One region of the Bariatricus sp. SGI.161 genome, then DNA from elsewhere that is predicted to be linked to it. Evidence: riboswitches for the same ligand, from Rfam matches in the RefSeq annotation. Region 1 holds a riboswitch; the other holds the start of a gene.
What was found. Region 1 has a riboswitch for glycine ahead of gcvT (glycine cleavage system aminomethyltransferase GcvT). Riboswitches for the same ligand answer to the same signal wherever they lie in the genome.
Positions count from the first base shown of each region.

Region 2: linked by a shared signal. The riboswitch ahead of ACQRBH_RS00400 (GrdX family protein) and the one ahead of gcvT (glycine cleavage system aminomethyltransferase GcvT) in region 1 are both predicted to bind glycine.

Region 1 covers NZ_JBNPLX010000005.1:71,483-78,762, reverse strand. Annotated here, with positions in the region: gene ACQRBH_RS04435 (homoserine dehydrogenase) at 1-446, shown strand, start outside; gene ACQRBH_RS04430 (MATE family efflux transporter) at 452-1,825, shown strand; glycine riboswitch at 2,040-2,137, shown strand; gene gcvT (glycine cleavage system aminomethyltransferase GcvT) at 2,243-3,331, shown strand; gene gcvH (glycine cleavage system protein GcvH) at 3,369-3,749, shown strand; gene gcvPA (aminomethyl-transferring glycine dehydrogenase subunit GcvPA) at 3,782-5,092, shown strand; gene gcvPB (aminomethyl-transferring glycine dehydrogenase subunit GcvPB) at 5,096-6,526, shown strand; gene ACQRBH_RS04405 (lipoate--protein ligase) at 6,553-7,280, shown strand, end outside.
Region 2 covers NZ_JBNPLX010000001.1:85,016-92,295, reverse strand. Annotated here, with positions in the region: gene purF (amidophosphoribosyltransferase) at 148-1,575, shown strand; gene purB (adenylosuccinate lyase) at 1,615-3,048, shown strand; gene ACQRBH_RS00405 (alanine/glycine:cation symporter family protein) at 3,282-4,646, shown strand; glycine riboswitch at 4,919-5,030, shown strand; gene ACQRBH_RS00400 (GrdX family protein) at 5,209-5,595, shown strand; gene ACQRBH_RS00395 (glycine/sarcosine/betaine reductase component B subunit) at 5,668-6,948, shown strand; gene grdB (glycine reductase complex selenoprotein B) at 6,966-7,280, shown strand, end outside.

The DNA.
Region 1 (7,280 bases):
ATTCCTTCAATGCAGTATTCGTACATGGAGATGCAGTGGATGATGTCATGTTCTACGGACGTGGTGCCGGAGAATTTCCAACGGCCAGTGCCATTATGGGAGATGTCATTGATGTGGTGAGAGATATTCAGTATCACTGCACCGGAAGAATCAGCTGTACTTGTTACCGTGAGACGAAGGTGAAGGAATTTCGTGAGGTAAAGAATAAGTTTTTCCTGCGCATGCAGGTGGATAATAAACCGGGGGTTCTGGCAGCAATCGCCAGTGTATTTGGCGTGCATCAGGTCAGTATCTCGAAAGTAATCCAGAAAATCATTACGGACGGGGTCGCTGAACTGGTTATCGTGACAGAAGCAGTAAAGGAATATCATATGGAGGATGCTCTGGAGCATCTCAAAGATATGGAGACTACTCGTGAAATCAGCAGCGTGATCAGGGAATACTAGGAATTATGAATGAAAGAAGAAATATAATGAATCCGCTGGCAACAGAGCGTATTGAGAAATTAATTGCAAAATTTGCAATCCCCGCCATCATCAGTATGCTGGTGAGTTCCCTATATAATATCGTGGACCAGATCTTTATCGGACAGGGAGTTGGAATGCTGGGAAATGCGGCCACTAATATTGCATTTCCGATTTCTATTATCTGTACGGCAACGGCTCTTTTGTTGGGGATCGGAAGCGCATCTAATTTTAATCTAAAGTCAGGAGCCGGTGAATCAGAAGAAGCAAGCAAGATTGTCGGGACTGGCCTTGCAATGCTGGTTATCTGCGGTGTGATCATTGCTGTGGTTGTATTATTTTTTTTGGATCCTCTTCTACAGTTATTCGGAGTGACACCGGATGTATTGCCATATGCACAGGATTATACAGGAATTACAGCGTTTGGAATCCCGTTTCTGATTCTGACAACAGGTGGCAATCATCTGATCCGGGCAGACAGAAGTCCGACTTATTCCATGGCATGCATGTTGACTGGGGCAATTATCAATACGATATTGGATCCTCTGTTTATCTTTGGATTTCACTGGGGAATTAAAGGAGCAGCCTGGGCCACTATTATTGGGCAGATTATATCAGGGATTCTGGTAATCGTGTATTTCCTACGGTTTCGAAAATTAGAACTGAGTTGGTCAATGCTCCGTCCAAAAGGGAAGTACCTGAGAGCCATTGTCTCCCTGGGAATGGCGTCCTGCATTAACCAGATTGCTATGGCGATTGTTCAGATCGTGATGAATAATACTTTGCGGCATTATGGCGCAGAGTCTATGTATGGAACCGATATTCCGCTTGCCTGTGTAGGAGTTATTTCAAAGGTAAATATGGTCTTTATGGCCATCTGTATTGGAATCTCTCAGGGATGTCAGCCAATCTGGGGATTTAATTATGGAGCAGGACAGTATGACCGGGTAAAACAGACTTACAAGAAAGCATTTCAGATATCTTTGACAATAGGCATCATTTTCTTTTTATGCTTTCAGCTCTTTCCGCGGCAGCTGGTCAGCATATTTGGTACCGGAAGTGAAGAATACTTCCGGTTTGCAGAAAGATATTTTCGCATCTTTATGCTCATGACATTTATCAATGGAATTCAGCCGATGTCTTCCGGATTCTTTACGTCCATCGGGAAGGCGAAACTGGGGATTGTAGTATCACTGACGAGGCAGATTATCTTCCTACTTCCGTTGATTTTAATCTTCCCACTCTTTATGGGAATTGATGGAGTAATGTATGCGGGGCCGATTGCAGATGGAGCTGCAGCTGTCGTTGCAATCGGATATTCTGTCCGCGAATTGAAAAAATTTCGTGAAGATGGAATATAAAAAATTATAATGTATTCATTGAAAAAATAAATAATCAACCATCAGAGTAACTTGTTGAAAAGCCTGAGTTTATGGGGATTGTTCCTGATATGTGAAAAATGCAACAAAATTGTGAATATAATAACCGGATTGTTGTAAATTACACACAAAAAATCGCGTTGACAAAGAAAAAATCGACGGATATAATAAGGAAAAATAAAAAACAAGAAGTTGGCTGATGGATTCGAGAGAGATTCTGGTTCTTGTTATCAGAACGCCGAAGGGGCAAGAGGAAAATTGAAACTCTCAGGCAAAAGGAATCGAATCCGGACAATACTCTGAAGGACAAACGACAGGGGACTGTGCGATCCAGATGGATCATGCAGTCCTTTTTCTCTTGTTTGACAGAAGAAAGCTGTTAAAGAAGGAGGAGCAAAAATGGAATTGAAAACCCCATTATATGATGCACATGTGAAAGCCGGAGGAAAGATCGTACCATTTGGCGGATATTTACTGCCGGTACAGTATGGAACCGGAGTGATCAAAGAACATATGGCTGTCCGCACACAAGCCGGATTATTTGATGTATCTCACATGGGTGAAGTGCTGTGTGAAGGAAAAGATGCACTCCAGAATCTTCAGATGATTCTGACGAACAATTTTGACAATATGGTAGACGGTCAGGCAAGATATAGCCCGATGTGCAATGAGAATGGCGGTACAGTGGATGATCTGATTGTATATAAGAAATCAGATGACCATTACTTTATCGTAGTAAATGCAGCAAATAAAGATAAGGATTATCAGTGGATGTTGGATCACCAGTTTGGAGAAGTGATATTTACTGATGTGTCAGAGCAGTATGTACAGCTGGCATTGCAGGGACCAAAAGCAATGGAGATCTTAAAAAAGCTTACGGCGGAAGAGAATATTCCAAAGAAGTATTATCATGCTGTGTTTGATACAGAAGTTGCCGGAATTCCTTGTATTATTTCTAAGACTGGATACACAGGAGAAGATGGAGTAGAGCTTTATCTTGACAGCAGCAATGCTGAGAAAATGTGGGATGCTCTTCTGGAAGCCGGAAAAGAAGACGGTTTGATTCCATGTGGACTGGGAGCAAGAGATACCCTTCGCATGGAAGCAGCAATGCCTCTCTATGGTCATGAGATGGACGATACAGTATCTCCATTAGAGACAGGACTGGGTTTTGCAGTAAAGATGAAGAAAGATGACTTTATCGGCAAAGCGGCATTAGAAGAGAAGGAAGCACCTCAGAGAACACGTATCGGCCTGAAAGTAACCGGACGTGGAATTATCAGAGAGCATCAGGAAGTATTTAAAGATGGAGAAAAGATTGGTCTTACTACTTCCGGAACGCACTGTCCATATCTTGGATATCCAATCGCAATGGCACTGGTTGCAGAAGGCAGTGCAGAATTGGGTGATAAGGTAGAGGTCGAAGTAAGAGGCCGAAAAGTAGAAGCAGAAGTGGTGGCACTTCCATTCTATAAAAGAAGTAAATAATAAATAAAAAGCCAATATAAAAAAAGGAGATAAAACGATGGAATTAAGAGAAGAATTATTGTATTCAAAGTCACACGAATGGGTAAAGGAAGAAGGAGATGTTGCTGTGATTGGTCTTACAGACTATGCACAGTCTGAACTTGGAGACCTGGTATTTGTCAATCTTCCGGAAGAGGGAGACGAGATCTCTGTAGGCGAAGCATTTTCAGATGTTGAATCTGTTAAAGCAGTATCTGATGTGTATGCACCGGTTTCCGGAACTGTATGTGAGATTAACGAAGAACTCATGGATGCTCCAGAAAAGATTAATGAGGCACCATATGAAGCATGGTTTGTAAAAGTGAAAGATATTACAGAAAAGGAAGAACTCTTATCTGCAGAAGAATATAAGGCATTTGTAGAGAGTGAACAGGCATAATAGAACAGATTAAGGAAAGGCGGTGACGCTTTATGGGAAATTATATTCCGGGTACAAAGCAGGAACAGAAAGAGATGCTTGCGGAGATTGGCTTTGGATCTATGGAAGAATTGTTTGGGCATATTCCAGATGAAGTAAAAGTAAAAGGTGGACTTAAGATTCCGGAAGGAATGTCTGAACTGGAAGTCCGTAAAAAAGTAACGCAGATGGCAGAGAAAAATAAAGTATTTCCTGTGATTTTCCGTGGCGCAGGAGCATACAGACATTTTATACCATCGGTTGTAAAAAGTGTGATATCAAAAGAAAATCTGTTGACGGCATATACGCCATATCAGGCAGAGATCAGTCAGGGAATCCTGCAGTCTATTTTTGAATATCAGACGATGATCTGTGAACTTACAGGAATGGATACTTCGAACGCATCTGTCTATGACGGCGCAACTGCAGCGGCAGAAGGAATTGCAATGTGTCGGGAAAGAAAGAGAAAGAAAGCACTTATTTCTGAGACTACAGATCCGAAGGTATTAGAAACAGTGAAGACCTATTGCTTTGGAAATGGTATGGATCTGGTTATGATCCCTTCGAAGGATGGTCTTACAGATGTAGATGCACTTCGTGAACTGATCGATGACACTACGGCCTGTGTATATATTCAGCATCCAAACTACTATGGAAGTCTGGAAGACGCACAGGCTATCGGTGAGATTGTACATGAAGCAGGAGCAAAATATATCATGGGTGTGAATCCAATCTCTCTTGGAATCATCAAGACACCAAAAGAATATGGAGCAGATGTGGCAGTCGGAGAGGGACAGCCTCTGGGTCTTCCACTTGCATTTGGCGGCCCGTATGTTGGATTTATGGCATGTGTATCAGCCATGACAAGAAAGCTTCCGGGAAGAATCGTAGGACAGACAACGGATCATAATGGAAAAGTTGGATATGTACTGACTCTACAGGCAAGAGAACAGCATATCCGCAGAGAAAAAGCATCCAGCAATATCTGTTCTAATCAGGCGCTGTGTGCGCTGGCGGTTGGAGTATATCTGGCGTCTGTAGGCGGCGAAGGATTGAAAAATGTTGCAACACAATGTACTTCAAAGGCTCATTACATGGCAAAAGAATTGGAGAAAGCCGGTTATCAGATTGAGAACAAAGGCGAATATTTCCATGAGTTTGTGACTGTATCAGATGTTCCTTCTGAAAAGGTATTGAATGCACTGGAACAAGAAGGAATCCTCGGAGGATATCCATTGGATGAACATAGAATTTTGTGGTGCTGCACCGAGATGAACAGTAAAGAAGACATTGACAGAGCAGTTGCCATCATAAAGGAGGTGTAATGGATGTTAATATTTGAGAAAGGAAAAGAAGGAAGAGGACTGAGTCTGTTTCCAGAGTGTGATGTAGACGTAGTCTTGCCGGAGGAAAAAGACCAGAGAGAACTTGCATTACATTTGCCGGAACTTTCTGAAAATGAGATTAGCAGACACTACACGGAGCTTGCCAAGAAATGTCATGGAGTGAATGATGGATTCTATCCACTTGGTTCCTGTACCATGAAATATAATCCGAAGATCAACGAGGATATGGCTGCATTGCCAGGATTTACAGAGATTCATCCGCTTCAGCCGGCACATACGGTACAGGGATGTATGGAAGTTATGAAGACACTGGAGTCATATCTGTGTGAGATTACGGGCATGAGTCAGATGACATTACAACCGGCAGCAGGAGCCCACGGTGAGTTTACCGGGCTTCTCCTTATTAAAGCATATCATCAAAGCAGAGGAGATCAGAAACGAACCAAGATCATCGTTCCGGATTCTGCTCATGGTACTAATCCGGCAAGTGCAGTGATGGCAGGGTTCTCCGTTGTCAGTATTCCATCAGGACCGGATGGATGCGTGGATCTTGAAAAACTGCGCGAGGCAGCCGGAGATGATGTGGCAGGTCTGATGCTTACCAATCCAAATACGGTTGGACTGTTTGATAAAAATATTCTTGAGATTACGAAGATCATTCATGAATGCGGCGGTCAGTGCTACTATGACGGTGCGAACTTAAATGCCGTTATGGGAACGGTACGGCCAGGTGATATGGGATTTGATGTGATCCATCTGAATCTTCATAAAACATTCTCAACGCCTCATGGAGGAGGCGGCCCGGGAAGTGGACCGGTCGGCTGTAAAGAACATCTGGCACAGTTCCTTCCGTCTGTACTTGTGAAAGGTACAGAAAAGCTGCAGTTTGAGAAAGCAGAGCACAGTATCGGTGAGATGAAGAGCTTCTATGGTAACTTCCTTGTAGCAGTCAGAGCGCTTACTTATGTCATGACGCTTGGAAGAGAAGGAATCCCACAAGCCAGCCAGAATGCTGTCCTGAATGCAAATTATATGATGAATAAGTTAAAGGACATCTATACGATGGCATATGACGAAGTATGTATGCATGAGTTTGTTATGAGCCTTTCTGATCTTAAGAAAGCAACAGGAGTATCTGCAATGGATATTGCCAAGGGACTTCTTGATAATGGCATTCATCCGCCGACAATGTACTTCCCATTAATCGTAGATGAGGCTTTGATGGTGGAACCGACAGAGACAGAATCCAAAGAAACACTGGATGAAGCAATCCGTGTATTCAGAGGATTATATGAGCTTGCCAAAGAAGACGCGCAGCAGCTTCATCAGGCACCTGTCTCAACGCCGGTGACAAGACTGGATGAAGTAGGTGCGGCAAGGCATCCAGTACTCCGGTATGATTTTTCAAAATAGAATGACATTCTGAATGAGGTATCAAAATGATAGATAAAATAACTTACATTGAAACAGCTAATACATACCCCTATCAGAATCTTGCGGTGGAGGAGTATCTGCTCCTCCATTGTGATAAAGAGGAATGTATTTTGTATCTCTGGCAGAACAGAAATACGGTTGTAATCGGACGAAATCAGAACGCATGGAAAGAGTGTCTGGTAAGTAAACTGGAAGAAGAAAACGGATATCCGGTACGCCGGCTTTCCGGCGGCGGTGCTGTCTACCATGATCTTGGAAACCTGAACTTCACTTTCCTTGTCAGAAAAGAAAACTATAATGTAGATAAACAGCTTAATGTTATTCTTGAAGCAGTAAAAAAGCTTGGAATCCATGCAGAAAAATCAGGACGTAATGATATTCTGATCGATGGGCATAAGTTTTCAGGAAATGCTTTTTATGAGCAAGGAGACTGCTGCTATCATCATGGAACACTGATGGTTCATGTTAATCTGGGAGAGTTGTCCAGATATCTGACGGTGTCAAAAGATAAGCTTCAGTCAAAAGGTGTGGATTCTGTCCGTGCAAGAGTCGCAAATCTGACAGAGTATGCACCGGATGCAACGGTGGAACTGTTAAAACAGAAACTCTTGGAAGCATTTGAGGAAGTCTATGGGTTAAAGGCTAAGATTCTGAAAGTTGAGGATCTTGATGCACAGGAAATCGAAAAAAGGACAGAAAGATTTGCTTCCTGGGACTGGATTTTTGGAAAGAA
Region 2 (7,280 bases), on a different contig from region 1:
AGCAGACTAAAGTCAACAGGATTTTTAAAGAAGAGAGATTGCTTTTCTGAACACCTTGTATTATACTGGTATTGCATGTCAAGTGCATTGATACAGTACTTTGTATGATTTGGGTATAAAAAAAGAATAAGTAAGGAGCTTACATTCATGGATAACTTTGAAAAAGTTACGACAGGTATGGGAGAGGAATGTGGAGTTTTTGGAGCCTATGATATGGACGGAAGCGATGTTGCTTCTGATGTATACTATGGGCTTTTTGCGTTGCAGCACAGAGGACAGGAAAGCTGTGGTATTGCTGTGACGGATACTTATGGGGAAAGAAAAGTACATTTTAAAAAAGGACTTGGTCTGGTAAATGATGTTTTTGATGCCGAATCATTGGAAGCATTACATGGTAATCTTGGGGTTGGTCATGTCCGCTATTCAACAGCTGGAGGTACAAGGGCAGAGAATGCTATGCCGCTGGTTTTGAATTATGTAAAAGGAACTTTGGTGATTGCACATAATGGTAATTTGACGAATGCAGTGGAACTTCGGCATGAATTGGAATATACGGGGGCTATTTTCCAGACAACCATTGATTCTGAAGTGATTGCATATCATATTGCAAGAGAACGTCTGAAGACGAAGAATGCCGAAGATGCAGTAAAAAAGGCCATGAAAAAAATAGAAGGTGCTTATGCATTGGTAGTAAGTTCTCCGAGAAAGATGATTGGTGCAAGAGATCCATATGGTTTCAAACCTCTTTGTATCGGAAAAAGAGATAATACTTATTTTTTGGCTTCTGAAAGTTGCGCGATTGCGGCAGTTGGGGCCGAATTTGTCAGAGATGTGGAACCGGGTGAAATCGTAAGCATTACGAAAAAAGGAATCAAATCCGACATGTCGATGGCAATTCATCCTGCGAAACAGGCAAGATGTATCTTTGAATATATTTATTTTGCCAGAACAGATAGCTGTATGGATGGCGTAAATGTTTATCATTCGAGAATTGTTGCGGGAAAAGCATTGGCAGAGTCTTATCCTGTGGATGCGGATCTGGTAGTTGGTGTGCCAGATTCTGGTCTGGTAGCTGCAAAAGGATATTCGGAACAGTCTGGAATTCCCTACGGAATGGCATTTCATAAAAACAGTTATGTCGGCAGGACTTTTATTAAACCAAAACAAAGTGAGAGAGTCAGCAGTGTCAAAATCAAGCTGAATGTTATCGAAGAAGTAGTCAAGGGGAAAAGAATTGTTATGGTAGATGATTCTATTGTAAGAGGAACTACCAGTGCCAATATTATTAAAATGTTGAAGAAAGCAGGGGCGAAAGAAGTTCATGTCAGGATCAGTTCGCCGCCATTCTTGTATCCTTGCTATTTTGGTACCGATGTACCATCTAATGAACAGCTGATTGCCCATTCACATACGACAGAACAGATTCGTGAGATGATAGGGGCGGATTCACTGGGATATATGGAGATTGACAAATTAAAGGATATGGTAGGGAATCTGAGCTATTGTGATGCTTGTTTTACCGGCAAATATCCAGTAAAAGTACCGGGGAAAGATGTTTCCCTGGCATTTGAGTAGTAGATCTGTAACAAGGAAAAAGAAAAGGAGAATCAGATTATGAGTAATGACAGATATCAAAGCCCGCTTTCTGAGCGTTATGCTAGTAAGGAGATGCAATACATCTTTTCGCCAGATAAAAAGTTCAGAACATGGAGACGACTTTGGATCGCTCTTGCAGAAACAGAAAAGGAATTGGGACTGCCAATTACAGAAGAACAGATTGAAGAATTAAAAGCTCATGCAGATGATATCAACTATGATGTAGCAAAAGAAAGAGAGAAAATTGTGCGTCATGATGTTATGTCGCATGTATATGCGTATGGACAGCAGTGTCCTAAAGCAAAGGGGATCATTCATTTGGGTGCTACTTCTTGTTATGTTGGCGATAATACAGATGTCATTTTAATGTCTGATGCTTTGGAATTGGTGAGAACAAAGCTGATTAATGTAATAGCAGAACTTGCGAAATTTGCTGATGAATATAAGAACCTTCCGACTCTGGCATTTACACATTTTCAGCCGGCTCAGCCGACAACTGTTGGAAAACGTGCAACACTTTGGATGCAAGAGTTTATGATGGATCTTGAAGATTTGGAATATGTAAAAGGAAGTCTTAAATTACTGGGCTCTAAAGGAACCACTGGAACACAGGCAAGTTTCTTGGAATTGTTTGATGGCGACCAGGAGACGATTGATAAAATTGATCCGATGATCGCAGAGAAGATGGGATTTAAAGCGTGCTACCCAGTATCCGGACAAACATATTCTCGTAAGGTAGATACCAGAGTATTAAACGTTCTTGCAGGCATTGCGGCAAGTGCACACAAGTTCTCGAATGATATCCGACTTCTTCAGCATTTGAAAGAAGTGGAAGAACCATTTGAGAAGACACAGATAGGATCTTCTGCAATGGCATATAAGAGAAATCCAATGAGAAGTGAAAGAATTGCTTCGCTTTCGAGATATGTTATGATTGATGCACTGAATCCGGCTGTCACTTCCGCAACACAGTGGTTTGAAAGAACTCTGGATGATTCTGCTAATAAGCGTCTCAGCGTACCGGAAGGTTTTCTTGCAATTGATGGTATTCTTGATCTGTGCCTGAATGTAGTAGATGGTTTGGTGGTATATCCAAAGGTGATTGAGAAACGACTTATGTCTGAACTCCCGTTTATGGCAACAGAGAATATTATGATGGATGCTGTGAAAGCTGGTGGCGACAGACAGGAACTTCATGAAAGAATTCGTGAGTTGTCAATGGAAGCAGGCCGTAATGTGAAAGAAAAAGGGCTGGATAATAATCTTCTCGAACTGATTGCGGCTGATCCGGCATTCAATCTGACATTGGATGAGCTGAAGAAAACAATGGATCCGGCAAAATATACAGGTCGTGCATCTGTGCAGGTAGAAGCGTTCCTTGAAAATGTTGTGAAACCGGTTCTGGATGCCAATGAGGATGTCCTTGGTATGACTGCGGAAATCAATGTTTAATATTACCAAAAAATAAAAAATCAAGTGTTTTTTTGAAAAATCTTAAATGGCGTAAACGGCGTGTTTACGCCGTTTTTTTGTTGGGTAATGACTGACGAAAGTCATAAAATGGCAAAAGTGACGAAAATTCTTCAAAATTCTCTGCAATTATTGAAGAAAAAAGAGGTGAGTGATATTATAGACACATCGAATAATGTTATTCAAAATATCAATACAATGAAGGGGGTCATGTTGTGGAGGCAGCATTAAATAACATTTTTTCAACTATTGGCAGTTATCTTTCAAACTACATTCTGATCGTAGCACTTTTGGGTGGCGGTATCTGGTTTACTGTGAAGCTCGGATTCATTCAGATAAAGGGCTTCGGCGAGGGAATGAGAAGAACATTTGGTGGACTTTTCGGTAAAAAAGGTGAGGCAGGAAATGATGGTATGTCTTCTTTCCAGGCACTGGCTACAGCCATTGCGGCTCAGGTAGGTACTGGTAATATCGCCGGTGCGGCAACGGCGCTTGCAGTCGGTGGACCGGGAGCAATCTTCTGGATGTGGATTGCAGCATTCCTTGGAATGGCAACAATCTATGCAGAGGCAGTTATGGCACAGAAATATAAGAAGATTGGTGATGACGGAGTTGTGACAGGTGGTCCTGTTTACTATATTCGTGCAGCATTTCAAGGACCATTTGGCAAGTTCCTTGCAGGTGCATTTGCAATCCTGATTGTGCTTGCGCTTGGTTTCATGGGTAATGCTGTGCAGTCCAATTCTATTGCGGCAGCATGGAATACAGCATTTGGAATCCCAAAATGGGTTATGGGTGCTATTCTTGCAGTTGTAGCTCTGTTTGTGTTTGTTGGAGGCATGGGACGTATTGCTAAGATTACTGAGATGATTGTTCCGGCTATGGCAGCACTTTATATTATAGGTTCATTGATTGTCATTATCTATAATTTTAAAGAGATTCCTTATGCGTTCAAATCTATTATTGTAGGTGCGTTTGCACCGTCTGCGGTTGTCGGTGGTGCGGCTGGTGCAACAATCAAGCTTGCACTGACAAAGGGTGTTGCAAGAGGTTTGTTCTCTAATGAGGCTGGTATGGGTTCAACACCTCATGCTCATGCCGTGGCAAAAGTAAATCATCCGGTAGAGCAGGGGTTTGTGGCTATGATCGGTGTGTTTATTGATACATTCATAATTCTGAACCTGACAGCTCTCGTAATTATTACAACACATTCTATTCCGACTGGACTTACCGGAGCAGAGTTAAGCCAGTATGCATTCTCAACATTATATGGAAAAGGTGGAGATATCTTTATTGCTGTATGTATGTTGTTCTTTGCTTTTTCTACTATCCTTGGATGGTATTTCTTTGGACAGGCCAATATCAAGTATCTTTTTGGAGCAAAAGCAGTAAAAGTGTATTCTGTGGTTGTGGCGGTTTGCGTGTTCCTTGGATCACTTGCAGAGGTTGAGCTTGTATGGACAATGCAGGATTGTTTCAACTCCCTGATGGTTATTCCGAACATTCTTGCACTGTTTGCACTTAGCGGAGTGATTAAAGAAGTGCATAATGATTACTTTAAAAATAAAAAGAATAAATAACTATTCGTTATTTCTATAGAAAGTAATGAGAATTTTTGTTGATAAGAATAGAAAGCTTCAATAATTGCAAAGGACAAAATCAACAAAAAAAGAAGTAAATATTGGTGCAATGTGCATAAAATAATTTAATTTTAAGATAGCGGTTGCAAAAAAAATAACAATACGCTATTATAGATATAGGCAATTGAATATATTCAGGAATTCGATAAATCATGTCGAGTATTGAATGAGAATATATTGAAAATGTCTATACATAAAATATAAGAGTGGGATGATATTTTCCAAGAGAGAGTCAGGTTTTTGACCGCCGAAGAGGCAAACCTTATATAAAGTGGTGAATGTATATGAGGCGAAACTTTCAGGCAAAAGGACTGGAGAATGTACCACATTCTGAATCTTGTGCTGTATGATAAAGCTTTATAAGGAATACATTATCAGGGCAAAAGACAGAAAAGGACGATTACGCACATGGTTGTGTTTGAATCGTCCTTTTTTAATTGCTATGCATTTAGTATGATTTTTCATATGGGCTGGCAGATTGACTGAAAGGAGAAAGTGGAACGTGAATCAAAAGAAATACATCATTATAACGAATAATCCACTGGTTTTTGATAAGCTTAAGGAGACGCACAACGTAGAATACAAGGAGATTTCTTACGAAGAGATTCTAAAAGAAGTCAGAGACAGAATCCACGAAGGTCATTTGCTTCTGACGCATCCATTGTCGGGGAGCGTGAAGCCTAATGAAACACCATACAAATCCATAATGATTACGGAGGGAAAGGGGGAGATCGACGAGAGGTCTCTTACGTTGATTGAAAACGCCATACAAGCGTGCCAGAAGTTTGAGTTTAAATCAGACAAATATAAAGCTTCGGTATATGACGATTTTCAGTTGATTGACTGGACCTTGCTGGAAAGTGGAATGGCATCGGCTGATGCGTGGTAGGTCATAAGTGAGGTTGTAAAAGCGTTAAAGCTTACACAATAATATCAAATTTCTTGAAGGAGGGAACTACAAGTGAGATTAGAAATGGGACACATTTACATTAAGGATATTCAGTTCGCAGCTGAGTCTAAGATTGAAGACGGAATCCTTTATGTATCCGAAGAAGCCGTTAAGGCTGTCGCTCTTGAGGATGAGAAGATTAAGAGCGTATCATTTGACATTGCAAAACCAGGTGAGTCAGTAAGAATTACACCAGTTAAAGACGTAATCGAACCAAGAGTTAAAGTTGAAGGAAGAGGGGGAATCTTCCCAGGCGTTATCTCTAAGGTTGATACAGTTGGTGAAGGAAAAACTTATGCATTAAAAGGAATGGCTGTAGTAACAGCAGGTAAGATCGTTGGTTTCCAGGAAGGTATCATTGATATGACAGGTCCGGGAGCTGACTATACACCTTTCTCAAAGACCTTGAACCTGGTAATGGTATGTGAACCAGTTGATGGAATCAAACAGCATGATTATGAGAAGGCTGTTCGTTTCGCAGGATTCAGAGTTGCAGTTTATATTGGGGAATTAGCTCGTGACTTGACACCTGATGAGACAAAAGTATATGAGACATGCACAATTAAAGAAGGTATGGAAAAATATCCAGATCTTCCAAGAGTTGCATATGTTCAGATGCTTCAGAGTCAGGGATTATTACATGACACATATGTATATGGTGTGGATGCAAAGAAAATCGTTCCTACAATCTTAAGCCCAACAGAGATTATGGACGGTGCAATCGTATCTGGTAACTGTGTGTCTGCTTGTGATAAAAACCCTACATATGTACACTTGAACAATCCAGTTGTACATGATCTGTTTGAACAGCACGGAAAAACATTAAACTTTGTATGCCAGATCATCACAAATGAAAATGTATACCTGGCAGATAAACAGCGTTCTTCTGATTGGACAGCTAAGCTGTGTAAGATGTTGGATCTGGATGGCGTTATTGTATCTCAGGAAGGATTTGGTAACCCAGATACAGACCTTATCATGAACTGTAAGAAGATCGAAGCTGAAGGTGTTAAAACTGTAATCATTACAGATGAATATGCTGGACGTGATGGAAAGTCTCAGTCATTGGCTGATGCTGATGCAGCTGCAGATGCAGTAGTAACTGGCGGAAATGCAAACCAGGTAATTATCCTGCCAAAACTTGATAAAGTAATTGGAACTTTGGATTATGTAACCAAGATTGCCGGAGCAAGTGAAGAGACACTTCGCGAAGATGGATCTCTGGAAGTTGAGCTTCAGGTACTCACAGGTGCAACTAATGAGACCGGTTTCAATAAGCTGAGCGCAAGATAGGAAGGGAGGATAATATAATGGCTAAATTAAAAGTTGTTCATTACATCAATCAGTTCTTTGCACAGATTGGTGGAGAAGAGAAAGCAGATTATCCGGCTGAGATTCGTGTTGGCGAGATCGTTGGACCGGGTATGGCATTGACACAGAATTTTGGGGATGAAGCAGAGATTATTGCTACAATCGTTTGTGGTGACTCTTACTTTAATGAGAACCTTGATAAAGCAAAAGCTGATATCCTCGCTATGGTAAAAGAGCAGAATCCAGATGTATTCGTTGCTGGTCCTGCATTTAACGCTGGACGTTATGGTGTTGCTTGCGGAACTATCGCAGCA